DNA from 4 places in the Streptomyces griseobrunneus genome. Region 1 is predicted to be linked to each of the others. Evidence: riboswitches for the same ligand, from Rfam matches in the RefSeq annotation. Region 1 holds a riboswitch; each other region holds the start of a gene.
What was found. A riboswitch is a leader RNA that binds a small molecule or an ion and turns the genes downstream of it on or off. The one in region 1 is predicted to bind cyclic di-AMP.
Positions count from the first base shown of each region.

Region 2: it holds a riboswitch for cyclic di-AMP, as region 1 does, so the genes downstream of both, ACK8N7_RS04430 (M23 family metallopeptidase) here and ACK8N7_RS17010 (M23 family metallopeptidase) in region 1, are expected to answer to the same signal.
Region 3: it holds a riboswitch for cyclic di-AMP, as region 1 does, so the genes downstream of both, ACK8N7_RS07705 (M23 family metallopeptidase) here and ACK8N7_RS17010 (M23 family metallopeptidase) in region 1, are expected to answer to the same signal.
Region 4: it holds a riboswitch for cyclic di-AMP, as region 1 does, so the genes downstream of both, ACK8N7_RS22330 (transglycosylase family protein) here and ACK8N7_RS17010 (M23 family metallopeptidase) in region 1, are expected to answer to the same signal.

Region 1 is NZ_CP177080.1:3,734,137-3,741,262, forward strand. Features, by position in the region: gene ACK8N7_RS17005 (aldo/keto reductase) at 1-222, opposite strand, end outside; gene ACK8N7_RS17010 (M23 family metallopeptidase) at 392-1,435, opposite strand; cyclic di-AMP (ydaO/yuaA leader) riboswitch at 1,448-1,599, opposite strand; gene ACK8N7_RS17015 (PP2C family protein-serine/threonine phosphatase) at 1,810-2,982, opposite strand; gene ACK8N7_RS17020 (MerR family transcriptional regulator) at 3,181-3,927, opposite strand; tRNA gene ACK8N7_RS17025 (tRNA-Met) at 4,040-4,113, opposite strand; tRNA gene ACK8N7_RS17030 (tRNA-Lys) at 4,304-4,377, opposite strand; gene ACK8N7_RS17035 (DEAD/DEAH box helicase) at 4,635-7,076, opposite strand.
Region 2 is NZ_CP177080.1:940,719-947,844, reverse strand. Features, by position in the region: gene ACK8N7_RS04460 (phosphorylase family protein) at 1-252, shown strand, start outside; gene hpnH (adenosyl-hopene transferase HpnH) at 258-1,277, shown strand; gene ACK8N7_RS04450 (aspartate aminotransferase family protein) at 1,344-2,741, shown strand; gene ACK8N7_RS04445 (helix-turn-helix domain-containing protein) at 2,801-3,409, shown strand; gene ACK8N7_RS04440 (DUF6126 family protein) at 3,453-3,629, shown strand; gene ACK8N7_RS04435 (tyrosine-protein phosphatase) at 3,675-4,487, opposite strand; cyclic di-AMP (ydaO/yuaA leader) riboswitch at 4,894-5,059, shown strand; gene ACK8N7_RS04430 (M23 family metallopeptidase) at 5,063-6,034, shown strand; gene ACK8N7_RS04425 (SGNH/GDSL hydrolase family protein) at 6,197-7,024, shown strand; gene ACK8N7_RS04420 (STM4011 family radical SAM protein) at 7,038-7,126, opposite strand, start outside.
Region 3 is NZ_CP177080.1:1,760,077-1,767,202, reverse strand. Features, by position in the region: gene ACK8N7_RS07720 (DNA gyrase/topoisomerase IV subunit A) at 1-131, opposite strand, end outside; gene ACK8N7_RS07715 (M16 family metallopeptidase) at 409-1,755, shown strand; gene ACK8N7_RS07710 (M16 family metallopeptidase) at 1,782-3,152, shown strand; cyclic di-AMP (ydaO/yuaA leader) riboswitch at 3,377-3,543, shown strand; gene ACK8N7_RS07705 (M23 family metallopeptidase) at 3,557-4,372, shown strand; gene ACK8N7_RS07700 (GntR family transcriptional regulator) at 4,596-5,303, shown strand; gene ACK8N7_RS07695 (HPr family phosphocarrier protein) at 5,521-5,802, opposite strand; gene ACK8N7_RS07690 (bifunctional acetate--CoA ligase family protein/GNAT family N-acetyltransferase) at 5,978-7,126, shown strand, end outside.
Region 4 is NZ_CP177080.1:4,886,250-4,893,375, forward strand. Features, by position in the region: gene ACK8N7_RS22305 (protein kinase domain-containing protein) at 1-205, shown strand, start outside; gene ACK8N7_RS22310 (SurA N-terminal domain-containing protein) at 346-1,002, shown strand; gene ACK8N7_RS22315 (nucleoside triphosphate pyrophosphohydrolase) at 1,077-2,090, shown strand; gene ACK8N7_RS22320 (cytochrome P450 family protein) at 2,087-3,394, shown strand; gene ACK8N7_RS22325 (transglycosylase family protein) at 3,589-4,620, shown strand; cyclic di-AMP (ydaO/yuaA leader) riboswitch at 4,912-5,100, shown strand; gene ACK8N7_RS22330 (transglycosylase family protein) at 5,106-5,819, shown strand; gene eno (phosphopyruvate hydratase) at 6,134-7,126, shown strand, end outside.

The DNA of each region.
Region 1 (7,126 bases):
GAGCCACTTGCCGATGACGGTCTCCGACTCGCCGCCCTGGTTGCCCTCGATCCAGGCGGTGTAGGCGTCGGCGGTGTCGATGAAGTTGCCGCCGGCCGCGGCGTACGCGTCCAGGACGGCGAACGACTGCTCCTCGTCGGCCGTCCAACCGAAGACGTTGCCGCCGAGGGAGAGGGGGAAGACCTGGAGGTCGGAGTTGCCGAGGGTGCGCAGAGAAGTCATGTGGGTGTTCAACGGCGCCGGCGGCGCCGGGTATTCCACCGCCTCCACGTACGCCGGGCCCTGCCACCCCCCGCCCCCGGACAGACCGGCAGCCCTGACGTCGGGGGGTGAGCGTCAGGGCTGCCGGGGTTTCGGGGGTGGTGCGTGCGCCCGCGGGGACGCGGGGGGCTCAGACGTTCAGGCCCTTGCTGTTCAGCCAGGCCATCGGGTTCAGGGCCGAGCCGCCCGCGGTGTGGACCTCCAGGTGGAGGTGGACACCGGTGACGTTGCCGGTCGCGCCCATGCGGCCGATGGTCTCGCCGGTGCTGACCTTCTGGCCGACCGAGACGTCGATCGAGGACTGGTGGGCGTACCAGACCTCCGTGCCGTCGTCGAGCTGGAGGACCGTACGGTAGCCGTAGGAACCGGACCAGCCGGCCGACGTGATCGTGCCGCTGTGCACGGCCTTGAGCGGCGAACCGGCCGCCCCGGCGAAGTCCAGGCCGGTGTGCTGGCCGGAGGACCACATGGCGCCGGACTGACCGTAGGTCGAGGTGATCGTGTACGAGGAGGCGGGCAGGGTGTAGCTGGCGCGGAGCTTGGCGAGGCGCTCCTCCTCGGCCTTCTTCTCCGCCGCTTCCTTCGCCGCCTTCTTCTCGGCGGCGATCTTGGCCTTGGCCTTCGCCTCGGCGTCGTCCTGCTGCTTCTTCGCCTCGTCGGCGGCCTTCTCGGCCGCGGCCTTCTCCTCGGCGGCCTTGGCCTCGGCGTCGGCGCTGGCCTGCTGCTGCTCGGCCTGCTGGAGGATCCGGGCGCGCAGGGCCTCGCCCGCGTCGGTGGTGCCCTGCTCGGCCTCGGCGGACGTGATGCCCGCGGAGGTGATCGGTGCGGCGGCGAGCGGCGCGGCCTCGGCGTCCTCGGACATGAAAGCGCCGACGCCGGGGAGGGACTTGGCGTCGGGGAGGTTGTCCGCGATGGAATCGGGAAGAGAGATGGAGACCGGCGGCTTGCTCTGGGCGGTGGCCATGCCACCCGCACCGACGGCCGCTATGACGCCGACCCCGAGGACGGTGGAGCTGCGGGCGAGGCCTCGCTGCTTGGCCACGCGGTGCTTGCCGCGGACGGGACGGATGGACTCCGCGGTGGGGTTCCACTCCTCCCAGGTCCGCTCCGGGCCACCGATACCGTCGGCAGTGAAGGGTGACGGGGCCTCAGGGGCAGGCTTGTTGGACGCCACGTGGGCGCACTCCTTTCCTTCCTTCTCGCCTACCGGGTTAGCTGACGGGTTCGGAGCAGGAAGGTCTCCTACGGGCCCCTCCGCCTCTCACGAGACGCAGGCGTCCGATTCACCCCATGTAGGTGGTTCCCCGGTTCCCTTGCGGGATTCGGCGCTCGCGCACGGCGCCGTCTCTGACGACGGCTGGGACGACCGCGCTGCGTTATCGAACGTTAATAGACAGACGGGCCCGATTCCAAGCTGTTCTTGTTGATCATTAACGGCTCCGACGGGGACTTACCGTCCACAAGCGGCCCGAATCGGACGACTTGACGACCACTCACCCACACCTCTTTTTCTGATGGTGTGTCAAATGTTATGCGGAGTGGTGCTCTTCAGTTACGCACCGTGTCATCGCCCCGGCCCACGATCTTCACCGTCGTCCGCCGCGGCGGCTGTCCCTCCGCCGGCCGGCTCACCGCGAGCAGCGCCATGTCGTCCGTCGACCGGCCCCCGGTGTGCAGCCGTACGTCGTCGGTGAGCGCCGAGAGCAGCTCCTCGGGGCCGGGGAAGATCCGGCCGCGCAGCCGGGCCGCCGGGTCGTAGAAGGCCCCGTTCGCGTCCCGCGCCTCGGAGAGGCCGTCCGTGAAGGCGAGCAGCGTCGAACCGGCGGGCAGCTCCCACTCGTCGGAGCGATCGGGCCACACCCCGAGGTCCATCCCCAGCGGCATCGCGGGCACGCTGGGCGCGAGGACCTCCAGGGCCCCGTCCGCGTGCAGCAGGATGGGCTCCGGGTGACCGCGGTTGACCAGCCGCAGCGAGGCCGAACCGGGCGGGATCTCGGCCAGTACGGCGGTGATGAACCCCTCCATGGCGTCCAGCCCGTACCGCCGCGTCCCCTCCCGTGCGAGCGCCCGCTCCAGCCGCTGGGCCACGCCCTCCAGGGACCGCTCCTGCTCGGCGGCCTCCCGGAACGCCCCGATGATCACGGCCACCGCCTCCACGGCGTCCAGCCCCTTGCCGCGCACGTCACCGACGACCAGGCGTACGCCGTACGGGGTGTCCGCCACCGCGAACAGGTCCCCGCCGACGAACTCGTCCGCCTGCGCCGCCTCGTACCGCGCGGCCACTTGCAGCCCGCCGATCCGCTCCGCCGGGGTCGGCAGCACGGCCCGCATGGCGGTCTCCGCGATGACCCGCGCCGAGGCCAGCTGCTCGTTGCTGCGGCGCACGACCCCGTTGATGACGAGGGCCAGGGCCGCGGCGGTGAGCACGGTGATCATCTCGATGACCGGGACGACCTGGGTGGACGTGCCGTCGGAGAGCCGCATCGCGATGACCGAGAGGACGGCGGCCACGCCCGTACGGACCGTACTGGCCAGCGAGAAGAAGGGCGCGGCGATCAGCGGCGCGGCCACGAACAGGGGCACGGCGGTGAAGTTGGGCGGGGCGAGCGAGTCGAAGAGGAGCCCGCCGCCGATCAGCAGCACCGGAAGCAGCCGGACGAACCGCCGGGTACCGGCGCTCCGGGCCACCACCGGCTTCCCCCGGCCCGTGGAGCCGGACATGCCGCGCCCCGGGACGCCGAAGCTCCCCGTCACGCGTCCGCGCCCCTTCTCCGCCATCCCCACCTTGTGTACTCCTGCCCGGTCCGGCCACGGCTGCGGACGGTACCGCGCCCCGTCCAGGCTTCCCGGAGCCGCGCCGTGCGGCGACTCGTCATCGGCCAAATAGGGGGAAGCGGCCGGGAACGCCGCTCCCCGCGGTCAGTCGGTGAGCCGTTGTTCCGCGTAGATCGTCAGTGCATCCCGTACGAAGGCGGCGGTGCCGTCCCCGTAGCGATCGTAGTTCTTTCCGAAGCGCGGATCGGCGACATACATCTCACCGAGCCCGATCACGTACGACCGGCTCGGCGCCTTGGACGACGACAGCCACGCGCAGTGCCGCCGAGCGATGTCCTGCGCCTGCTCACTGTCCGCACCGAGCCCGGCCTCCCTGGCCCGCCCCCAGTCACGCGCGATGGCTTCGTGCTCGTCCAGGAACGCCTTCTTCCCGGCCTCCCCCAGCGAACGCCACCACCGGTCGCCCTCCTCGTACGTTTCGCGGCCCCAGCGCTCGGTCACCTCCCGCTCGTGGGCGGTGTGGTCGAAACCGTCGAACACTTCGTCGGCCATGAGTTCCATCCCCTCCTCGGTCTTGTGGAGAGTGGTCCGCACCGAGGCGATCTGCCGCCCGATGCGCGCCTGTTCCTGTTCGAGCAGCCGCAGATGCGCCCGCAACGCCACCGCCGTGTCCCGCTGCCCCTCCAGTACGCCCTTGATGGCGGGCAGCGACAGCCCCAGCTCCCGCAGCAGCAGGATGCGCTGCAGCCGGACGAGGGCGTCCTGGTCGTAGTAGCGGTAGCCGTTGCTCCCGACCCGGCTCGGCGCCAGGAGACCGAGGTCCCCGTAGTGCCGGAGCGTGCGGCTCGTGGTGCCGGCCTTTCTGGCGATTTCCTGGATGGACCACTCCATGCCGGAAACGCTAGATCTTTACGTTGCGTCAAGGTCAAGCCCGAACATCCGTGCCGGCCCCAGGAAACGACTCGGGCCCGGCACGCTGTGCGTGCCGGGCCCGGGCCTTCAGTAGCGGGGACAGGATTTGAACCTGCGACCTCTGGGTTATGAGCCCAGCGAGCTACCGAGCTGCTCCACCCCGCGTCGGTAAACACAACTCTACGCCATCGGAGCGGCAGGTCCGACCACTTTTCCCACGGCCCGCGCCGGGCCTGGACCGGACTCGGGGTGAGCGGCGCCTGAGCCCAGGAACGTCGAAGCGCCTTCGTCCGGCCTGGGCCGGACGAAGGCGCTCGTTCACGGGTCACGGGCTTGCACCCGGCCCCGCTCCGGGTAGGCCGTGTGGGACTCGAACCCACAACCAACGGATTAAAAGTCCGCTGCTCTGACCAATTGAGCTAACGGCCCCGGTCACATCACCCACGAGCATAGCCCGCCCGGTCCCGGCAGCCGATCCGGTATCGGTGTCGGGCCCTGTCGCGCCCCCCATAGCGTCCCTTTCGCGGCGAGATGCGGCCTTGGTGGGGGTCGCGGCACCCCGGGAGGCGGGGCCTCCCGGGAACAGCAACAGGGCCCGTACGTCACCGAGTCGGTTCGGTGGCGTACGGGCCCTGCCGGTCTGTCAGGCGGACGTGCTCAGCTGCTTGTCAGCGGCTGGGCGGTGGTCAGCCGTTGCGCTTCCAGCGCGGCTTGTCGTCGCGGCGGCCGAAGGAACCGGTGTTGGTGCCGGTGTTGGCGCCGGTGTTGGCGCCGCGGTGCTCGTCACGACGGCCGGTCGGGCGGTCGGTGCCACCCGAGCGGAAGCCGCCCGCGGGGCGGTCGTCACGACGGTCACGGTTGAACGGGCGGTCGCTGCCGCCGGAGCGGAAGCCACCGGAGCCACCCGAGGGGCGCTCGTCACGGCGGTCACGGTTGAACGCCGGACGGTCGTTGTCACGACGCTCGAACGGACGGCCACCACGGTCGTCCCGACGGTCGCTGCTGCCACCGGAGCGGAAACCACCCGAGGGGCGGTCGCTGCCGCCGGAGCGGAAGCCACCCGAGCCACCCGAGGGGCGCTCGTCACGGCGGTCACGGTTGAACGCCGGACGGTCGTTGTCACGACGCTCGAACGGACGGCCACCACGGTCGTCCCGACGGTCGCTGCTGCCGCCGGAGCGGAAGCCACCGGAGCCACCCGAGGGGCGCTCGTCACGGCGGTCACGGTTGAACGCCGGACGGTCGTTGTCACGACGCTCGAACGGACGGCCACCACGGTCGTCCCGACGGTCGCTGCTGCCACCGGAGCGGAAACCACCGGACGGGCGGTCGTCACGGCGGTCGTTGCCGCCGCGGTAGCCGCCACGGTCGCCACCGCGGTTGTCGCGGCGCTCGTAGTTGCCCCGCTCGTCGCGGCGCTGCTCGTCACGGGCGGCCGGCTGCTCCGGCACGGACACGGCTGCCACGAGGGCGGCCTCGGCCTCGGCGGCCACCTCGGCCACCGCCGCCTCCGGGTCGTCGCCCCGCTCGCGCGCGGCACGGGCGACCAGGCGGTCGGCCTCCTCGCGGAGCTCGACGGCGCGGCGCTGGACGCGCTCCAGCTGCTTCGTCAGGTCGGCGGCCTCGCGCTCGGCCTGCTTGGCGGCGTTGTTCGCGGAGTCGGCCTGGACCTCGGTGAGCGAACGGGCGCCGGTGATCTCGGCGACCTCCGGCTCGAAGACGCCCGCGCCCTGGACGATGTGGCGCGAGGCGTCGACGCCCGCGTCCTCCATCAGGCGGAAGATCTGGCGGCGCTGGTGCGGGAGCGCCAGCGAGACGACCACACCGGACTTGCCGGCGCGGGCGGTACGGCCCGAGCGGTGCAGGTAGTCCTTGTGGTCACCGGCCGGGTCCACGTTCAGGACCAGGTCGATGCCGTCCACGTGGATACCGCGGGCGGCCACGTCGGTCGCGACGAGCGCGTTGACGTAACCCTTCTTGAAGTCCTCCAGGACCCGCGTACGGGCGCCCTGGGTCATGCCGCCGTGCAGCGCGTCGGCCTTCACGCCGGACTCGATGAGCTGCTCGGCGATGCGGTCGGCGCCCAGCTGGGTGCGGACGAAGATGATCGTGCGGCCCTTGCGGGCGGCGATCGCGGCCGTGACCGGCGCCTTGTCCTTCGGCTTCACGACGAGGACGTGGTGCGACATGGTCGTGACGTTGCCCTGGGCGCTGTCGACCTCGTGCGTCACCGGGTTGGAGAGGTAACGCTTGACCAGCGTGCCGATCTCGTTCTCCATGGTGGCGGAGAAGAGCATCCGCTGACCGCCACCGGGGATCTGGTCGAGCAGCTCGGTGACCTCGGGCAGGAAGCCCAGGTCGGACATCTGGTCGGCCTCGTCGAGGACGGCGACCTGGACGTTCGCCAGGGAGCAGGCGCCCCGGTTGATGATGTCGCGCAGCCGGCCCGGGGTGGCGACGAGGACGTCGACACCGCGCTCCAGCGCGTAGATCTGGTTGCCCATCGACGTACCGCCGCAGACGACCTTCATCTTGAGGCCGAGCACGTCGCCGTAAGGCTGCAGCGCGTCCGCGACCTGCATCGCGAGCTCACGGGTCGGGGTGAGGATGATGCCGCGCGGCTTCTTCTTCTCGGTGGAGCCACCGGAGAGCGTGGCCAGCAGCGGCAGGCCGAAGGAGAGCGTCTTGCCGGAGCCCGTACGGCCTCGGCCGAGGATGTCCTTGCCGGCCAGGGCGTCCGGGATGGTCGCCGCCTGGATCGGGAAGGGGGCGGTCACACCGTTCTGCGCGAGCTTGCGGACGATGCCGTCGGGCAGGCCCAGCGAGCCGAAGGTGACGGTGGGCTCGGCGTCGATCTCGGCGTCGATCTCGGCGTCGGCCTCGGGGGCCGTGTCGGTCTCGTCGGCCGCGTCGGTCTCAAGAACCTCGACGGTCTCGGTCTTGGTGGAGACCTCGGCCGGCTGGTCCGCGATGAAGTCGGCGACGGACTTCTCGGCGGCCTTCTCGGCCACCGGAGCCTGGTCGGCCACCGGAGCCTGCTCGGCTGCGGCGGTGGCGCCGGCCGGGGCCTCGGTCACAGCGGCCTCGATGAGCTCGGTGAGCTCGGCGTTGTCGATGTTCTCGGGCATGACGGTGTGGTCAGAACTGGAAATTGACATGCGAAATGCGAAACCTTCCG
Region 2 (7,126 bases), 2.8 Mb from region 1:
GGCCCCGAGCGGGCCGCGCTGCGGTCCACCGGGGCCATCGCGGTGGACATGGAATCCGCCGCGACACTGCGTACCGCCCTGTGCCACGGACCACGCCCGGTTGCGGCCGTCCGGGTGGTCGTGGACGCTCCAGAGCATGAGCTCGTCCGCATCGGCACGGTACGCGGTGGAATATCAGCCTTCCGCGTACTCCGAGCCGTCCTACCGGCTTTCTACGAATGGCACCGATCTTTACTGCTCCCCAGGAGGTGAGCTAGATGGCCATGCCGCTCCGTCAGTCCATCAAGGTTGCGACGTATCTCTTCGAACAGAAGCTCCGCAAGCGTGAGAAGTTCCCGCTGATCGTCGAGCTGGAGCCGTTGTTCGCCTGCAACCTCGCCTGCGAGGGCTGCGGGAAGATCCAGCACCCGGCGGGTGTCCTGAAGCAGCGCATGCCGGTCGCACAGGCAGTGGGTGCGGTCCTCGAATCCGGTGCCCCCATGGTCTCCATCGCCGGCGGCGAGCCGCTGATGCACCCGCAGATCGACGAGATCGTGCGCCAGCTCGTCGCGAAGAAGAAGTACGTCTTCCTCTGCACCAACGCGATGCTCATGCGCAAGAAGCTCGACAAGTTCACCCCGTCGCCCTACTTCGCCTTCGCCGTGCACATCGACGGACTCCGCGAGCGGCACGACGAATCGGTAGCCAAGGAAGGCGTCTTCGACGAGGCCGTCGCGGCGATGAAGGAGGCCAAGCGGCGCGGCTTCCGCGTCACCACCAACTCCACCTTCTTCAACACCGACACCCCGCAGACCATCATCGAGGTCCTCAACTACCTCAACGACGACCTCAAGGTCGACGAGATGATGATCTCGCCCGCCTACGCGTACGAGAAGGCCCCCGACCAGGAGCACTTCCTCGGCGTCGACCAGACCCGCGAACTCTTCAAGAAGGCCTTCGCGGGCGGCAACCGGGCCCGCTGGCGGCTCAACCACTCACCGCTCTTCCTGGACTTCCTGGAGGGCAAGGCGGACTTCCCCTGCACCGCGTGGGCCATCCCCAACTACTCCCTCTTCGGCTGGCAGCGGCCCTGCTACCTGATGAGCGACGGCTACGTACCGACGTACCGTCAGCTCATCGAGGAGACCGACTGGGAGAAGTACGGCCGGGGCAAGGACCCGCGCTGCGCCAACTGCATGGCGCACTGCGGCTACGAGCCCACGGCGGTGCTCGCCACCATGGGGTCGCTGAAGGAGTCCCTGCGCGCGGCCCGGGAGACCATCAGCAGCAACCGGTGACACCGTGACGGGGGAGGGGGCCGGTTGCTCCGGCCCCCGGAACGTACCGAAGGAGAAGATCGGGCGATGACGGACGGCGGTCCCCAGGGCTTCGACCTGGGACGGCTCCTGGCGGAGCGCGGGGCCGAGCGGTACGAGCTGCATGCGCGTCACCTCAACCACCAGCTGCCGCGCATGCTGCACACCATCGGCTTCGACAAGGTCTACGAGCGGGCCGAGGGGGCGTACTTCTGGGACGCGGAGGGCAACGACTACCTCGACATGCTCGCCGGGTTCGGTGTGATGGGGATCGGCCGGCACCACCCGGTCGTGCGCAAGGCCCTGCACGACGTGCTCGACGCCCAGCTCGCCGACCTCACCCGCTTCGACTGCCAGCCGCTGCCCGGACTGCTCGCCGAGAAGCTGCTCGGCCACAGCCCGCACCTGGACCGCGTCTTCTTCGGGAACAGCGGTACCGAAGCGGTCGAGACGGCACTGAAATTCGCCCGGTACGCCACCGGTAAACCCCGTGTCCTGTACTGCACCCACGCCTTCCACGGGCTGACGACCGGCTCCCTCTCGGTCAACGGCGAGAGCGGCTTCCGGGACGGCTTCGCCCCGCTGCTGCCCGACACCCCGATCGCGCTCGGTGACCTGGACGCGCTGCGACGGGAGCTGAAGCGCGGAGACGTCGCCGCGCTGATCGTCGAGCCCGTCCAGGGCAAGGGGGTGCACGCCGCGCCGCCCGGCTTCCTGCGTGAGGCGCAGGAGCTGCTGCACCGGCACAGGGCGCTCCTGATCGCCGACGAGGTGCAGACCGGCCTGGGCAGGACCGGGGACTTCTACGCCTACCAGCACGAGGAGGGCGTGGAGCCCGACCTCGTCTGCGTCGCCAAGGCGCTCTCCGGCGGCTATGTGCCGGTCGGCGCGACGCTCGGCAAGGACTGGATCTTCCGCAAGGTCTACTCCTCGATGGACCGGGTCCTCGTCCACTCCGCGAGCTTCGGCTCCAACGCCCAGGCCATGGCGGCGGGGCTCGCGGTGCTCGCGGTGATGGAGGACGAGGAGACCGTCGCCAATGCCCGGCGCACCGGTGATCTCCTGCGGGAGCGGCTGGCGGCGCTGGTGGACCGCTACGAGCTGCTGCACGAGGTGCGCGGGCGCGGGCTGATGATCGGCATCGAGTTCGGCCGTCCGTCCTCGCTGAAGCTCCGCAGCCGCTGGACGATGCTCCAGGCGGCCCGCAAGGGTCTCTTCGCGCAGATGGTCGTGGTGCCGCTGCTCCAGAAGCACCGCATCCTCACCCAGGTCTCCGGCGACCACCTGGAGGTGATCAAGCTGATCCCGCCGCTGATCATCGGGGAGGCGGAGGTGGACCGCTTCGTGGCGGCGTTCACGGAGGTCATGGACGACGCGCACAGCGGCGGCGGCCTGATGTGGGACTTCGGCCGGACCCTCGTCAAACAGGCGGTCGCCAACCGTTGAGTTTTTGCCTCCGGGGCAAATTATTTGCCCGGGAGGAAAGTTCCTGGCCCAATGGAGGCATGAATCCTCCGGACGAAGGGGTGGCCGACGAGCTCCCCGGCGTCGCACCCCGACTGCGCGAGCTGCGCCGCGGGCGCGATCTCACCCTGGAGACCGCGGCCCAGCGGGCCGGACTCTCCCCGGCCCACCTCTCCCGGCTGGAGACGGGCCGCAGGCAGCCTTCGCTGCCCATGCTGCTCGGCCTGGCCCGTATCTACGGTACGACGGTCTCCGAACTCCTCGGCGAGAAGCCGCCAGAGCGGGAGGCGGTCATCCGGGGCGGCGCCTTCGAGGGCGCCGAGGCCGACGGCTGGATGTACCGCCGGGCCGGTGGCTCCGGCCGCGCCATGCAGGCGCTGAGGGTCCGCGTCCCGTACGGCGCCCAGGGCGATCTGGTGCGGGTGCACCCCGGCGAGGAGTGGCTGTACGTCCTCGGCGGGCGGCTGCGGGTCGCGCTGGGGGAGACCGTGCACGATCTGGACCCGGGCGACAGCGCCCACTTCGACTCGCTCACCCCGCACCGGATCGCGGCCCTGGACCGGGGCGGGGCGGAGCTGCTCTTCGTCCACTCCCTGCTGCAGAGCCCCGCGGCCGAGCTCTGCCTCGGCAACGCACTGCACGCGCGCTGACCCCTTCGTTCCCCCGGCCGCGAGGCCGGCAGAGAGGACCGTCATGTCCGATTCCGAGCGCTACGACCCGCTGACCCCGAGGAACCCCAAGGCCACGAAGGACACCCAGGAGCGGCGGATGCCGCGCGGTCTCATCATCCGGCTCTTCGCCTACCTGGTGGTCGGCCATGTGATCGCGGCCTTCCTCTACCTGCTCTTCGTGGTGGCGGGCGCGGAGTGACCGCCCGGCTGATCCCGCAGCCCTGATCCTGCGGCCTTTGCCTTCTCAGCCCTGGTCTAGCAGCCGCTCGCGCAGCCGCTCCCGGGTCTCGGGGGAGACCTTCAGCCCCTCCGCCAGGTAGCGGTCCGTCGTGCCCCAGGTCTCGTCAATGGCCGCGAACGCCGCCGCGAGATAGGCGGCCTCCGCCCCGAAGAGCGGGTTGAGGAGCTCCATCACCTCGGCGGACATCCCTGTCTCGGACATGTCCGAGCGCTTCACCTTGTACCGCCGGTGGGGATCGTTGGACTTGAGGTAGTCCGCCTCGATCGCCTCGCGCTCGACGCCGACCGCGAGCAGCGAGACCGCGATCGACAGACCGGCCCGGTCCTTGCCCGCCGCGCAGTGCATCAGCGCGGGCACGCTGTCCTCCGCCAGGGCGTGCAGCACCCGGCTGTGCTCGGCGGTGCGGTCCACGATGGTCGAGCGGTACATGGTCAGCATGCGCTCAGTGCCCTTGCCGTTCGCCAGGATCGAGCGCAGCTGCTCGATGTTCCCGTCGCGCACCAGCCGCCAGAACTCGGCTCCGTCGGCCGGGTCGGAGAGCGGAATGCTGACATTACGGACACCGGCCAGCTCGATGTCGTACCCGTCGAGCTTGTGGTCGGCGGAGTTGCGGAAGTCGAAGACCGTGTGCAGCCCGAGCCCGCCGAGGAAGAGCGCGTCATCGGCGCTGGCGTGCGCCAGGTGACCGCTGCGGTAGAGCCTGCCGAAGGCGGTGCGCCGCCCGTCCGCGGTGGGGAGCCCGCCCACGTCGCGGAAGTTGCGCACTCCGGTGAGTGCGGTCTCTGTCGGCGGGACCTGCGGCACCTGCTGCGTCACGGTGGCTCCTGGATCTCTGGCGTCGGCGCGGCTCTCCGGCGAGGGCGCCCCTGTGACGATACGACATCGATTCGGCGGAAAATCAGCGGTCCGCTGATGGTGTGTCAGGGGAGGCGCGCACGGTGTGTCCGTATTGGTGTATTTCGTAGAACATGCCCCGCTAATGGGGGAGATGGGATTCCGTAGGTGAGCGGGATCATATCCGTGACGGACCGTGGCGGCTGCGCCCGGATGTTTTCCCGGTATCCGTACGGAAAGCCAAGATCCGTAATCCACGGAGTGTGACGGGAAATCCGGAGCGAAATTGAATCGATGATTCCGGTGTGCAACCGACGGCTTGTTCCTGCCGTCCTCACTCGTTTACGGTCACCGTCAATCCGGACGGACCGCCTAATCCTGCCGCCGCCCGGAATTCGCACCCAACCCACTCACGCGTGGCAGGAGCGGGGGAACCAGGTAAGCCGCCGGCCCGGAGCGATCCGGACCGGCTCGGGGTGAAGTCGCCACCCGGCGACCGGGCATCTCCAGCCCGAACCCGACAGCTCACCTCGCAGGCGCCGGAGAGGAACTTCCCCATGCCCGCAAAGGGTAAGCACCGTCGTACCAAGTCCGGCCCGATCCACCGCGGCGTCATCGCCGCGGGCACCGGCGGCGCCGTACTCGCCCTCCCGCTGATCGGCGCCACCGGCGCCCACGCCGCGGAGAAGGCGGCCCCCGCGGCCGCCACGGCCGCCGCAGTGCAGTCCGCCCCGCAGGCCGCGCCCGCCAAGGCGAAGGCCGCCCCGAAGACGTACTCCGTCGTCTCCGGCGACTACCTCGCGAAGATCGCGGCCGAGCACCAGGTCAAGGGTGGCTGGCAGAAGCTGTACCAGGACAACCGCTCGGCCGTCGGCGAGAACCCCAGCCTGATCTTCCCGGGCATGAAGCTCACCCTCGGCGCCAAGGCGTCCGGCTCCGCCGCGCCTTCGGAGGCCAAGAAGGCCGCTCCGGCCCCCAAGGCCGCCCCCAAGGCCGCCCCCAAGGCCGCGCCGAAGAAGGCTGAGCAGGCCCCGAAGGGCGACACCCTCTCGGCCGACGAGTCCGACGCCGCCGCGCCGGCCGGCACCTCCGCGCAGACCGGTTCCTCCGAGGCCAACGGCTCCGGCTGGTCCGCCCCGCTCGCCAGCGCCAACGTCACCACCCAGTACCGCGCTTCCGGCGCCAGCTGGTCCAGCGGCTACCACACCGGCTCGGACTTCCAGGCCGCCTCCGGCACCCCCGTCCTCGCCATCGGACCGGGCACCGTGGTCTCGGCCGGCAACAGCGGCTCGTACGGCAACGAGGTCGTCATCCAGCACGAGGACGGCATGTACTCCCAGTACGCCCACCAGTCCTCGCTCAACGTCTCGGTCGGCCAGACCGTCACCGGCGGCCAGCAGATCGGCCTCTCCGGCTCCACCGGCAACTCCACCGGCCCGCACCTCCACTTCGAGGTCCGCACAGGCCCGAGCTACGGCTCCGACGTCGACCCGATCGCCTACCTGCGACAGCACGGCGTCTCCCTCTGACCCGAGGGCAGCAAGAAGTGATCGAGGGGCGGTGCGCAGCGGCGCACCGCCCCTCCACTTATTCCGGCTTTACCAAAACCTGACCGGGTGGTCTATCTCACCACCCGTCAACCCCGTATTACGGTCGCGTAGGTCACATTGAACGGTGCAGGATATGTGCTTGTGGCAGACGATTCGAGAACCCAGCAGCAGAACACCATCGGGTCGTACGCGGCGATCGGGGACAGTTTCACCGAAGGTGTCGGAGACCCCGGCCCCGACGGCACCTTTGTCGGCTGGGCGGACCGGTTCGCGGTTCTGCTCGCCGACCGGCTCCCGGCCCCCGACGCAGCGACGAGCCCGGACGAGACCCGGCACGGGAACTTCCGTTACGCCAATCTCGCCGTACGCGGACGCCTTCTCGACCAGATCGTCGAGGAGCAGCTCCCCCGCGCCAAGGAACTGGCCCCCGACCTGGTCACCTTCTGCGCGGGCGGCAACGACATCATCCGGCCCGGCACCGACCCCGACGATCTGGCCGAGCGCTTCGAGCGGGCCGTCGCGGACCTGACCGACGCGGTCGGCACCGTCATGGTCACCACCGGGTTCGACACCCGGGGCGTTCCGGTGCTGCGCCACATGCGCGGCAAGATCGCCACGTACAACGTCCACCTGAGGGCCATCGCCGACCGCTACCACTGCCCCGTGCTCGACCTGTGGTCGCTGCGGTCGGTCCAGGACCGGCGCGCCTGGGACGCCGACCGGCTCCACCTGTCGCCCGAGGGCCACACCCGCGTCGCGCTGCGCGCCGCCCAGGTCCTCGGCCACGAGGTGCCGGCCGACCCGGACCAGCCCTGGCCGCCGCAGGCCCAGCGGAGCCCCTTCGACGCGCGGCGCGACAACATCCAGTGGGCACGGGAGTACCTCGTGCCGTGGATCGGCCGGCGGCTGCGCGGCGAGTCGTCCGGCGACCACGTCGAGGCGAAACGGCCGGACCTGCTGCCCCTGTAGGACGCCTTTCCGGTCAGGGCTCCAGCAGCGGAAGCGCACGCCGGGACAGGCCCGCGGTGCCGGGCCCGGCCGGCGGCCCGCCCGCGGCGAACCCGGCGGGTA
Region 3 (7,126 bases), 2.0 Mb from region 1:
AGGGCCCTGGAGTAGATCACCGAGTACGCGTACTCGAGGAAGGAGCCCTGCATTTCGTCGACGACGTCGATGTCGAGGATCTTCTCCTCGAAGTCGTCCGGCGGCGGGGTCTTCGTGCTACGGCGGGCCATCGCGGCTGCGACTCCTTCACGGATTCTGTTCGGACAACCTGAGCTTGTTCGGGGCGACACGAGCTGACAAGTCGAGCTACTGACGCGGACCATTGTGGACCGCCGCACTGACAACGCGGACCTCGACCCGTCCGAAGCGCTCCCGGGCGGTGCCACCTGGGGCACCATCGACGGAAACATCCACGGAACGGGAACTTCGCCAGGTGCCGGTGCGCTTGCTTAGAGTGGCAGGTCTGGCAGGAAGTCCAGTATCGCGATCGAAGGGACGTACATGCCCATGGGTCACACGGCCACAGCACAGGCCGGCTCCGGCGGCTTGACAGCGACCGAGCACCGCCTGGCCAACGGCCTGCGTGTGGTGCTCTCCGAGGACCATCTGACCCCGGTCGCCGCGGTCTGCCTCTGGTACGACGTCGGTTCGCGCCACGAGGTCAAGGGACGCACCGGTCTGGCTCACCTCTTCGAGCACCTGATGTTCCAGGGCTCGGGACAGGTCAAGGGGAACGGTCACTTCGAGCTCGTCCAGGGGGCCGGCGGCTCGCTCAACGGGACGACCAGCTTCGAGCGGACCAACTACTTCGAGACCATGCCCACCCACCAGGTGGAGCTGGCTCTCTGGCTGGAAGCCGACCGTATGGGCTCCCTCCTCGCCGCGCTCGACGAGGAGTCCATGGAGAACCAGCGCGACGTCGTCAAGAACGAGCGGCGCCAGCGCTACGACAACGTGCCCTACGGCACCGCGTTCGAGAAGCTCACCGCCCTCGCCTACCCCGAGGGCCACCCGTACCACCACACCCCGATCGGCTCCATGGCCGACCTGGACGCGGCAACCCTGGAGGACGCCCGCGCGTTCTTCCGTACGTACTACGCGCCCAACAACGCGGTGCTCTCGATCGTCGGGGACATCGACCCCGAGCAGACCCTCGCCTGGGTCGAGAAGTACTTCGGCTCCATCCCGTCCCACGACGGCAAGCAGCCGCCGCGCGACGGCACGCTGCCCGAGACCATCGGCGAGCAGCTGCGCGAAGTGGTCCACGAGGAGGTCCCGGCGCGTGCGCTGATGGCCGCCTACCGCCTCCCGCACGACGGCACCCGCGCCTGTGACGCGGCCGACCTGGCGCTGACCGTGCTGGGCGGCGGCGAGTCCTCGCGGCTGCACAACCGCCTGGTCCGGCGCGACCGTACGGCGGTGGCGGCGGGCTTCGGGCTGCTGCGGCTCGCCGGGGCGCCCTCGCTGGGCTGGCTGGACGTGAAGACCTCCGGCGGTGTCGAGGTGGAGACGATCGAGGCCGCGGTCGACGAGGAGCTGGCCCGGTTCGCCGCCGACGGCCCCACCGCGGAGGAGATGGAGCGGGCGCAGGCCCAGTTGGAGCGCGAGTGGCTGGACCGCCTGGGGACGGTCGCGGGCCGCGCCGACGAACTGTGCCGCTACGCGGTCCTGTTCGGTGACCCCCAGCTCGCCCTGAGTGCCGTGGGACGCGTCCTGGACATCACCGCGGAGGAGGTGCGCGAGGCGGCGGAGGCGGCCCTGCGTCCCGACAACCGGGCGGTGCTGGTCTACGAGCCCATCGAGCCGGCCGACGAGGCCGAAGGCACCGACGAGCCCGAGGGGGCGGACAAGTGAGCGACGCCGCCGTGACTGGAGTAGCCATGGAGTACCACCCGCAGCCGACCCCGGGCACCGCCCGGCCCTGGGCGTTTCCCGCGCCCGAGCGCGGCGCCCTGCCCAACGGGCTGACCGTGCTGCGCTGCCACCGCCCCGGCCAGCAGGTCGTCGCCGTGGAGATCTTCCTCGACGCGCCCCTGGACGCCGAGCCCGAGGGCTTGGACGGCGTGGCCACGATCATGTCGCGCGCGCTCTCCGAGGGCACCGACAAGCGCAGCGCCGAGGAGTTCGCCGCCGAGCTGGAGCGCTGCGGCGCCACCCTCGACGCGCACGCCGACCACCCCGGCGTCCGGGTCTCCCTGGAGGTCCCGGCCTCCCGGCTGGCCAAGGCGCTCGGCCTGGTCGCCGAGGCCCTGCGCGCCCCGGCCTTCGCCGAGAGCGAGATCGAGCGGCTCGTCGGCAACCGCCTCGACGAGATCCCGCACGAGCAGGCCAACCCGTCCCGGCGCGCCGCCAAGCAGCTTTCCAAGGAGCTCTTTCCGGCCACCGCCCGGATGTCCCGCCCGCGCCTGGGCACCGAGGAGACGGTGCGGCGGATCGACGCCGCCGCCGTGCGCGGCTTCTTCGACGCCCACATCCGCCCGGCCACCGCGACGGCCGTGATCGTCGGTGACCTCACGGGCATCGACCTGGACGCCCTGCTCGCCGACACCCTCGGCGACTGGTCGGGCGACGCGGGCCAGGCCCGCCCGGTCCCGCCGATCACCGCCGACGACACCGGCCGTGTGGTCATCGTGGACCGCCCCGGCGCGGTCCAGACCCAGCTGCTGATCGGCCGCATCGGCGCTGACCGGCACGAGCGCGTATGGCCCGCGCAGGTGCTCGGCACGTACTGCCTGGGCGGCACCCTCACCTCCCGGCTGGACCGGGTGCTGCGCGAGGAGAAGGGCTACACCTACGGCGTACGGGCCTTCGCCCAGGTCCTGCGCTCGACCGGCCCCGACTCGGGCGGCGCGGCGATGCTCGCCATCAGCGGTTCCGTGGACACCGAGTCCACCGGCCCGGCGCTGGACGACCTCTGGAAGGTCCTGCGGACGCTGGCGGCCGAAGGGCTGACCGACGCCGAGCGGGAGACGGCCGTGCAGAACCTGGTGGGCGTCGCCCCGCTGAAGTTCGAGACGGCCGCCTCGGTGGCGAGCACGCTGGCCGACCAGGTCGAGCAGCACCTGCCCGACGACTACCAGGCCCAGCTGTACGCCCGCCTCGCCGAGACGGGCACCGTGGAGGCGACCGCGGCCGTGGTCAGCGCCTTCCCGGTGGACCGGCTGGTCACGGTCCTCGTGGGCGACGCGGCGCAGATCGCGGAGCCGGTGAAGGAGCTCGGCATCGGAGAGGTGACCGTCGTCAGCGGCTGACGCCGCGTCGGTATACACCAGGACGAAGAGGACCCCGGCGGACAGCGATCCGCCGGGGTCCTCCTTATTTGTCCGTTAAGGCCTATTGATTCTCTTTGTTGGGGAGAGTGACTTTCTGCCCTGTGGGATGCGCGACAAATCCCCCTGTCCGTTTGGTGATGGGAAGTCGGCCCGCCTAGCGTCGGCTCGGCTGTCCGTCACCCGTATGCCGCACCCGCGGCGCCGGGCAGCCATCGCCGAGTCCCCGTCAGGCGCGAGCCTGGGGAGCCGGGGACCCACGCAGTCCCTGGGGTGAATCGGAAGTCCGTGCCGTGACCCGGCGCGGGGATCCGTAGGAGACCTTCCTGCTCCGAACCCGTCAGCTAACCCGGTAGGCGAGAAGGAAGGAAAGGATCAGCCCCTCCATGGCGTTCACCCGTGCCACCGGGAAGCACCGTGCCCCGAGCCGCCTGACGCGCCGCGGCGCCAAGGCCGCCGGCATCGCGGCCCTGGCCACCACCGGAGTCCTCGGCTCCCTGGCCTCCCCGGCCGCCGCAGCGGACTCCGAGGCCCCCAAGGCCGCCGAGAGCGGACTCACCCAGGCCATCGCCCTCGACGCCACGCTCGCCAAGCAGATCGAAGCCCAGGCCCAGGCGCAGCACCAGCAGGCCGAGGCCCTCGCGAAGGCGAAGGCCGAGGCGGCCGCCGAGGCCAAGGTCAAGGCCGCGAAGGCCAAGGCGAAGGCGGAGGCCCGGCGCAAGGCCGAGGCCCGCGCCAAGGAGATCCGCGAGGAGAAGGCCCGGGCCGCCCGCGCCGCCGAGCGCGCCCGTCTGAACGCCTTCCACCTTCCGCTCGCCGGCTCGCACGTCACCACCGGCTACAAGACCGGCGGCTCCCTCTGGTCCTCCGGCAGCCACTCCGGCGTGGACTTCATGGCCGCCTCCGGCAGCTCCGTCGTCGCGGTCGGCGCCGGCACGGTCGTCGAGGCCGGCTGGGGCGGCGCGTACGGCAACAGCATCGTGCTCCGGATGGCGGACGGCACGTACACCCAGTACGGCCACCTCTCCTCCATCGGCGTCGCCGTCGGCCAGAGCGTCACCTCCGGCCAGCAGATCGGCCTCTCCGGCTCCACCGGCAACTCCACCGGCCCGCACCTCCACTTCGAGGCCCGGACCACCCCCGAGTACGGCTCGGACATGGACCCGGTCGGCTACCTGCGCTCGCACGGTCTGAACGTCTGACCCCACCTCGCGCGACCTCCCCACCCGAAGGCCCCGGCTTCCCGCCGGGGCCTTCGGCAATGAGTCAGGAATCCCCCGTACCGGGCCTCTCCGTACCGGACCTTTGGCCAGAAGATATCCATGGATTCCGGCCTGCCATCGGAAATTGCGGCAGATTGCAATAGAGTCACGGAACAGGCGTCGGCCGGCCGCGTTTCGCGGGGATTAAGGCGGAGGTTCGGACATGCGCATTCCCGCGCATTCGGTATGCACGGCAATCCGTGACGACATCGTCTCCGGTGTCTACGAGCGCGGCAGCCGCCTCACCGAGGAGCTGCTGGCACGGCGGTACGGGGTCTCCCGCGTCCCGGTGCGCGAGGCGCTGCGCACCCTGGAGTCCGAGGGCTTCGTCGTCACCCGCAGGCACGCCGGGGCCTGTGTCGCCGAGCCCACCGAGCAGGAGGCCGCCGACCTGCTGGAGGTGCGGATGCTCCTGGAGCCGCTCGGCGCGGCGCGGGCCGCCCAGCGCCGTACGGAAGCCCACCTCAAGGTGCTCCGCGGGCTGGTCAGGCTGGGCCAGGAGCGGGCCCGCCGGGGGGAGGGGGAGGATCTGCGGTCGCTGGGCGGCTGGTTCCACGAGACCCTCGCCCAGGCCTCCGGCAGCCCCGGCCTGATCGCGCTGCTCACCCAGCTCCGGCACAAGATCGCCTGGATGTACGCCGTCGAGCAGCCGGCCCGCCCGGTCGACTCCTGGGTCGAGCACGGGGCGATCGTGGACGCGGTGGCGCGCGGCGACGCGGAGCGGGCCAGGGCACTGACCGCCCAGCATGCGGAACGGGCCGCCGGCGCCCACCGGCTGCGCCGCCCGGACCGCCCCGGCCGTCGCGCGGCGCCGCCGCCCCGGGTGAGTTCTTCGCAACACGGCGTAAACATCGCGGGTGTCCGGCATTAACAATGACGCCGTATACAAAGAGGAGCAATTGCCGAGGGCTTTATTTGTGCTGCCCGAATGGGCAATGCATCGGCTTCAGGAGTAACGAAAGAGCCGTGGTCCCCAAAAGGGTTCCACGGCTCTCGCGAAGAACGGATTCCGGCCGAACCGTCGAAAGGACCGGTGTACCGGAATCGGACCCGGAGCGGGTCGGGCGGCCGGACGGCCTGTCGAGCGGTCAGACGGTCTCGGGAAGCTCTTCGAGCCCCTCGGCGACCAGCTTCGCCAGACGGTCCAGAGCGGCCTCGGCGTTGTCCGCCTCGGACGCGAGCACGATCTCCTCGCCGCCCTGCGCACCCAGACCGAGCACCGCGAGCATGGAGGCGGCGTTCACCGGGTTGCCGTCGGCCTTGGCGATCGTCACCGGGACGCCGGAAGCCGTGGCGGCACGGACGAAGATGGAAGCGGGGCGGGCGTGCAGGCCCTCGGTCCAACCGACGTTTACGCGGCGCTCAGCCATGGTTCTGCCCTTCACATATCAACGGTTGTCTAGACCAGTCTCTCACGCGGTGCGCAATGCTGTGCCCGGCCTCCCCTCCCACCTGATCCACACGACAGGCCCTCGTCCGGGTCGTCCTCAGACTGCCCCGGTACCGATCCCTCCGCGACCGGGATGTCGGCCGTAGGCTTTGCCCATGGAGCCCACGCCTGAGCAGAGTCCGCATCACGCGTACCCCGACCACTGGGAAGCGGACGTGGTGCTCCGTGACGGCGGCACCGCGCGCATCAGGCCGATCACCACGGACGACGCCGAGCGGCTGGTCAGCTTCTACGAGCAGGTGTCCGACGAGTCGAAGTACTACCGGTTCTTCGCACCGTACCCCCGCCTTTCCGACCGGGACGTGCACCGCTTCACCCATCACGACTACGTCGACCGGGTGGGACTGGCCGTCACGATCGGCGGCGAGTTCATCGGTACCGTCCGCTTCGACCGCATCAACGAGCAGGGCAGGCCCGCCTCCGCCCCCGCCGACGAGGCCGAGGTCGCCTTCCTCGTCCAGGACGCCCACCAGGGCCGCGGAGTCGCCTCGGCGCTGCTCGAACACATCGCCGCCGTCGCCCGCGAGCGCTCCATCCGGCGCTTCGCCGCCGAGGTGCTCCCCGCCAACAACAAAATGATCAAGGTGTTCCGGGACGCCGGCTACACCCAGCAGCGCAGCTTCGAGGACGGCTCCGTCCACCTCACCCTCGACCTCGAACCCACCGAGAAGTCCCTCGCCGTCCAGCGCGGCCGCGAGCAGCGTGCCGAGGCCCGCTCGGTGCAGCGCCTGCTCGCCCCCGGCTCGGTCGCGGTGATCGGCACCGGCCGCACGCCCGGGGGAGTGGGCCGCACGGTCCTGCGCAACCTCCTCGCCGCCGGCTTCACCGGCCGTACCTACGCGGTGAACCGCGCCTTCGACGAGGGCCTCGCCACCCTCGACGGGGTCCCCGCCCACCGCTCGCTCGGCGAGATCGACGAGCAGGTCGACCTCGCCGTCATCGCGGTCCCCGCCCACCGGGTCCCCGAAGCCGTCGCGGACTGCGGCGAGCACGGCGTCCAGGGCCTCGTCGTTCTCTCCGCCGGCTATGCCGAGAGGGGCTCCGCCGGCCGTGAGCTCCAGCGCGAACTGGTCCGCCAGGCCCGCTCGTACGGCATGCGGATCATCGGCCCGAACGCCTTCGGCATCATCAACACCGCCGAGTCCGTCCGGCTGAACGCCTCCCTCGCCCCCGAGTCGCCCGCCCGCGGCCGGATCGGCCTGTTCACCCAGTCCGGTGCGATCGGGATCGCCCTCCTCTCCGGC
Region 4 (7,126 bases), 1.2 Mb from region 1:
GGCGGTCACCACCGATCCGGGCCGGGCCCTCGACATCCGCCACCGCATCGGGCAGCTCCTGCTGGCGGTCGGGGACCACACGGCGGGACGGGCCCAGTTCCAGGCCCTGCTGTACGACGCGGAGCGCACCTACGGGCCGCACCACCCGCTCTCCGCCGACCTGCGCCGCCGCCTCAGCCACCAGCAGGACGTCCGGGGCGGCTGATTCCAGGGGTGCGGCCGCCCCACATCCCCAACTCCTCCCGAATCGTTGGTCGAATCAGTGGCACCGATCACATCCACTGCCTACCATCGATCACCGCAAGGCTTGTGCACCGATGCACAAACTCTCCACGGGAGGCTCCTTTGCACCGCCGTCGTCGCACCGCGCTCGCCGTCACCGCCGCAACCCTGCTCGCGGCACCACTCCTCGCCGCCTGCGGCAACGAGGCCCACCCCGGTGCCGCGGCCGTCGTGGGCGGCGAGCGGATCGAGGTCTCGGCGGTCCAGGCCCAGGCTGCCGACGTCCGCACCGCCCAGGAGAGCTCTCCCGAGGCGGCCCAGCTGGTCAACAAGTCGGGCCAGCTCAACCGCGCCAAGCTGCACGGGCTGATCTTCGGCCGGATCCTGGACAAGGCCGCCGAGGACGCCGGGGTCACCGTCAGCCGCAAGGAGATCCAGGAGGCCCGGACCGCCAGCCGCGCCCAGGCGGGCGGCGAGGAGCAGCTGCGGGCGATGATGCTCCAGCAGCGCTGGGTCGCCCCCGACCAGATCGACGGCGACATGCGCCAGGAGGCGCTGCTGCCGAAGCTCGCCAAGGCGCTCGGCGGGGACCTCGGCACCCCGGCCGGACAGCAGGTCGTCGGCGAGGCGCTGACCAAGGCGTCGAAGCAGCTGAAGATCGACGTCAACCCGCGCTTCGGGGCCTGGGACGACCAGAAGATGCAGCTCGGCAACTACAAGGCGCCGTGGATCACCCAGGTCACCGAGTTCGCCCCGCAGGAGCCGGAGGCGGGCGCCTGAGCCGCGTCCGGGCCGGGCGCCGCCCGGCACCTGCCGGGGGCCTGACCTGGAGGTGAGGCGGGTAGGTTCGCCGGGTGAACGCTGAAGCCCCCGGCACGCCCACTGCCACCCCCGGCCGTATCGTCCTGCTCACCGCCAGCCACCGGGTCGCGCCCGGCCTGCTGTCCTGGCCGGCATGGCAGACGCTGCACGCCGCCGACCAGGTCCTCACCGCCGACCCGGACCACCCGCAACTGCCTTACCTGCGCGAGGCGGGCGTCCGCGTCGAGCACGCGGCGCCCTCCGCCGACGAACTGGTGGCCGCCTGCGCGGGTGACCGCACGGTTGTGGTCCTGGTCGGCGGCGAGGGCGACAGCCGCCTGACCGACGGCCTGGCCCGGCTCGGCGGCTCCGGTCGGGTCTCCATGCCGGACCTGGAGCTGCTCCCCGGCTCGTACGACCTGCCCGGCGCCCGCCTCCTGGACCTGGTCCAGGTGATGGACCGGATCCGCCGCGAGTGCCCCTGGACCTCGCGGAAGACGCACAAGGGCCTCGCCAAGTACGCCATCGAGGAGGCGTACGAACTGGTCGAGGCGATCGAGGACGGCGACCGGACCGAACTGCGCGAGGAACTGGGCGACGTACTCCTCCAGGTCGTCTTCCACGCGCGCATCGCGGAGGAGGACCCCGAGGAGCCGTTCGCCATCGACGACGTGGCGGGCGGCCTGGTCGAGAAGCTGATCCACCGCCACCCGCACGTCTTCGGCGACGAGAGCGCCGAGACCCCGGAGGACGTCCACGCGCACTGGCTGCGCACCAAGGCGATCGAGAAGCAGCGCACATCGGTCACCGAGGGCGTCCCCCTCGGCCAGCCCGGCCTGGCCCTCGCCGCGAAACTGGGAAGCCGCGCCCGCACGGCCGGACTCGACGTCCCCCTCCCCACCGGCGACACCATCGGCTACGAGCTCCTCGCCCTCGCCGTCACCGCCGAGGCGAACGGCACCGACCCGGAGGCCGCCCTCCGCGCGGCGGCCCGTGCGTACAGGGACGCGATCGTGGCGGCGGAGGGCGGGGGGCCCGCCACCCCGCCCGATACCGTCAAGGAGTGACCGACACCCCCGCCTGCCCCCACCACACCCCCGCCACCACCGAAGAGGCGCCCCAACTCTTCACCTGGGAGTTCGCCACCGACCCCTACCCCGCCTACGCCTGGCTCCGCGAGCACAGCCCCGTGCACCGCACCGCGCTGCCCAGCGGGGTCGAGGCCTGGCTCGTGACCCGGTACGGGGATGCCAAGCAGGCGCTCGCCGACGCGCGGCTCTCCAAGAACCCGGCCAACCACGCCGGGTCCGCGGCCGCCAAGGGGAAGACCGGGATCCCGGGGGAGCGCAAGGCGGAGCTGATGACGCATCTGCTCAACATCGATCCGCCGGACCACACCCGGCTGCGCCGGCTCGTCTCCAAGGCGTTCACCCCGCGCCGGGTCGCGGAGTTCGCGCCGCGTGTGCAGGAGCTGACGGACCGGCTCATCGACCGGTTCATCGAGGACGGGGAGGCCGACCTGATCCACGACTTCGCCTTTCCGCTCCCCATCTACGCCATCTGCGACCTGCTCGGCGTCCCGCCCGAGGACCAGGACGACTTCCGGGACTGGGCGGGCATGATGATCCGCCACGGCGGCGGGCCGCGTGGCGGGGTGGCCCGGTCGGTGAAGAAGATGCGCGGCTATCTCGCCGAACTCATCCACCGTAAAAGGGAGAATCCGGGCGACGACCTGATCTCCGGGCTGATCCGGGCCAGCGACCACGGCGAGCACCTCACGGAGAACGAGGCCGCGGCGATGGCGTTCATCCTGCTGTTCGCCGGGTTCGAGACGACGGTGAACCTCATCGGCAACGGTACGTACGCCCTGCTGCGCCACCCCGAACAGCGCGCCCGGCTGGAGGCGTCCCTGGAGGCGGGGGAGAGCGCGCTGCTGGCCACGGGGATCGAGGAACTGCTCCGGTTCGACGGCCCGGTGGAGCTCGCGACCTGGCGGTACGCCACCGAGGCGCTGACCCTCGGCGGGCAGGAGATCGCGGCCGGGGACCCGGTGCTGGTGGTGCTGGCGGCGGCCGACCGGGATCCGGGCCGGTTCGCGGACCCGGACGCGCTCGACCTGTCACGGAGTGACAATCAGCACCTCGGATACGGTCACGGAATCCACTACTGCCTGGGAGCGCCGCTGGCCCGGCTGGAGGGCCAGGCCGCGGTGGCGACGCTGCTGAGACGCCTTCCTGGCCTACGACTTGCCGGAGAATCCGCCGATTTGCGCTGGCGGGGCGGACTCATCATGCGCGGACTGCGCACTCTGCCGGTGGAGTTCGAGCCGGGACGCCGCCTCGAAGAAAGTGACACGCTGTCACCTCTGTGACTTTCACGTGATCTGCGCTGCATCGACTTGTGACATACGTTCGAGTCCCGCTAGGTTCACGGTTCGACGCGTCGGCCACGGTTAAACCTTGGCCCACCAGTCACTTGCTCAACAGCTTCACGCTCAGCAGATTCACGCTCAACAGTTTCACGCTTCTCAGTTCCTGCTTGTCAGTCGCACGGAAGGCAAACCCCATGGGCTCCGCGAACGGCAGACACCGCCGCCCTCGTCAGGCACCCGCCATCGTCGTCGCCGCAGGCGTGACCGGATCGGCCATCGCCATTCCGTTCCTCGGCGCGGCGGGCGCACACGCAGCCGACGCCACCACCTGGGACCGGGTCGCGGAGTGCGAGAGCGGCGGCATGTGGAGTGCCGACCTCGGCAACGGCTACTACGGCGGGCTCCAGTTCTCGCAGGAGACCTGGTCCGCGTACGGCGGCACCGCCTTCGCGGAGCGCGCCGACCTCGCCAGCCGTTCCCAGCAGATATCCGTCGCCGAGAAGGTCCTGGACGACAAGGGGCCGCAGGCGTGGCCGAGCTGCGCGGTGATCTCCGGCCTCGCGGTGGACGGCAGCCTGCCCGGTGTCGACCCCGGTACCGCACCCTCCGCCGAGCCCACCGAGGACGCGACGACCGCCCCGGCGGGCGAAGCGGATGAAAAGGGTGAAGCGGGGAGTTCCGGCAATACGGGCTCATCCGGCAAGACGGATAGGACCGGCAAGGGTGAGAAGGGTGAGAAGGGGGACGGCAGCGACACGCTCGACCCCTCGGCGAAGCCCTCCGCGCCCCCGGCCGCCGGAAAGACCGGAACTCCCGGGTCTCCTGACGGCTCGCAGCCCTCCGCCTCCGCCCCCGACGCCTCGGAGGGCGCCGACGGCACCGGCGGCAAGCACCGGGGCGCTCCCGCGCCCGAGGAGACCGGCGCGGTGGGCCGGAACGGCGACCCCCGTGAGTCCGGCCGGCACGCCTCGCGGGGCGAGGGTGACGTGCGGGACGGCGGTGCGGTCGTCGACGACGGCTACACCGTGCAGCCCGGCGACAACCTCTGGGCGATTGCTGACGCACAGAAACTTCCCCAGGGCTGGACCGGCCTGTACGAGGCCAACAGGGACCTCCTGGGCTCCGACCCGGATCTGATCCTGCCCGGGCAGAGCCTGGATCTGGGGCTGGAGCAGGCCGGCCAGGAAGGCGCCCAGGAGGGTGCCGAGGTGCCTGCCGCCAGCTGATCAAAAGCGGGAAAACACCCCAAAATCGCGGGTAGTTCAGAGGCCTATGTCCACTTATGCGTAAGTGAGACATGGGTCTCTTTGCTTCAACTGGCGTGTTGCGTCCGCCTGCTCGCCGCAGATCCCCTCCGACCTGCGGAAACGATCCATCGGGGTAGGCAAGTAAGCGTCGATTGGGCCAGTATGTCCATCTTTGAATGTCGGGGTTGCCTGTGTTTACGGTCGGAACCGCTCGCACCGCGGGCCCCGTCGACCGTCACGCCGAATCCTGCCGTCGGTCGAAGGGAACAGACGCGTAAAGCGCCGTAGGCAGGAGCGGGGGACCCAGGTAGGCCGCCGGGTCCGTACAGCCCCTTCGAAGGACGAAGAACGGGGACGTACGGGAACGGCTTGGGGTGAAGTCGCGTGCAATTCGCGCGACCGGGCAACTCATCAGCCCGAACCCGACAGCTCACCTCGTAGGCGTCGGTGAGGAGATTCGTTCCATGCTGCTTAACAGCAAGGGCAAGCACCGCCGCCCCTCGAAGACCGTCCGTCTCGCCACCCTGGCGGGTGTCGCCGGTGCCGCCGTCGCCGTCCCGCTGATGGGCGCGACCAACGCTTCCGCCGCCTCCGTCGAGACCTGGGACGCCGTCGCCCAGTGTGAGTCCGGCGGCAACTGGTCCATCAACACCGGCAACGGCTACTACGGCGGGCTGCAGTTCTCGCAGTCGAGCTGGGCCGCCGCCGGCGGTACGCAGTACGCCTCCCGCGCCGACCTGGCCTCCAAGGACCAGCAGATCGCCGCCGCCGAGAAGCTCCTCGACCTCCAGGGCCCGGGCGCCTGGGCCTGCGCCGGTGCCGGCGGCCTCACCAATGACGGCGTGGACCCGGGTGTGAACACCGGCTCCGGCCAGTCCGAGAGCAAGCCCGAGCAGGCGCAGCCCGAGCGCAAGGCCGAGCAGCCCACCACGCGCAGCGAGCAGCGCACCGCCCCGGCCGCCCCCAAGGCCGAGTCCAAGAAGACCGTCACCACCCCGACCGGTGAGAAGGTCCAGAAGGGCGACGGCGAGTACAAGGTCAAGGCCGGCGACACCCTGAGCAAGATCGCTCAGAAGGAAGACGTCAAGGGCGGCTGGAGCAAGCTCTTCAAGCTCAACGACGACATCGTCAAGGACGCGGACCTGATCTTCCCGGGCCAGCAGCTCCACCTGAAGTAACAGCCGGCTCTCCTCCCCGGAGGGAGGGGGTCCGGCGGCACCCTCCCTCGCACGGCTCCCCGGCCCGGCGCGCTCTCCCCCCGTGCGCGCCGGGCCGGGGTCTTTCGTTCACCTCTTGTCGTCATCGGGTCCGCGCCGCTTGTTACTGCCCAGTAGATTTCTAGAGATTTGTCCCGTCATGCAGGCCCTTGGGTCCTTTTTCGTCCCAGGAGACGGGCGGTCGGCCGACTGACGCGGCCGGGCCGGTTAGGCTCGTGTCGCAAGGCCACAGTGACCCTGCACAACCAGCGTCATATCCCAGAAGGAGATGCCTCGTGCCGTCCATCGACGTCGTCGTAGCCAGGGAAATCCTCGACTCCCGGGGCAACCCCACGGTCGAGGTCGAGGTTGGCCTCGACGACGGCAGCACGGGCCGTGCTGCAGTACCGTCCGGCGCCTCCACCGGTGCGTTCGAGGCCGTCGAGCTTCGCGACGGTGACCCCAACCGCTACCACGGCAAGGGCGTCGAAAAGGCCGTCCTCGCCGTCATCGAGCAGATCGGCCCGGAGCTCGTCGGGTACGACGCCACCGAGCAGCGCCTCATCGACCAGGCGATGTTCGACCTCGACGCCACCGAGAACAAGGCCTCGCTCGGCGCGAACGCCATCCTCGGTGTCTCGCTCGCCGTCGCCCACGCCGCCTCCGAGGCGTCCGACCTGCCGCTCTTCCGCTACCTCGGCGGCCCGAACGCGCACCTGCTGCCCGTTCCGATGATGAACATCCTGAACGGCGGCTCGCACGCCGACTCCAACGTGGACATCCAGGAGTTCATGATCGCCCCGATCGGCGCGGAGTCCTTCTCCGAGGCCCTGCGCTGGGGCGCGGAGGTCTACCACACGCTGAAGAAGGTCCTCAAGACCAAGGGCCTGTCCACCGGTCTCGGCGACGAGGGCGGCTTCGCCCCGAACCTGGACTCCAACCGCGCCGCCCTGGACCTCATCGTCGAGGCCATCAAGGAGGCCGGTTACGTCCCCGGCCGCGACATCGCGCTCGCGCTCGACGTTGCCGCGTCCGAGTTCTACAAGGACGGCGTCTACGAGTTCGAGGGCAAGTCCCGCTCGGCCGCCGAGATGACCGAGTACTACGAGGAGCTCGTCTCCGCGTACCCGCTGGTCTCCATCGAGGACCCGCTGTACGAGGACGACTGGGCCGGCTGGAAGGTCATCACCGACCGCATCGGCGCCAAGGTGCAGATCGTCGGCGACGACCTCTTCGTCACCAACCCGGAGCGGCTGGCCCGCGGCATCGAGGAGGGCTCCGCCAACGCC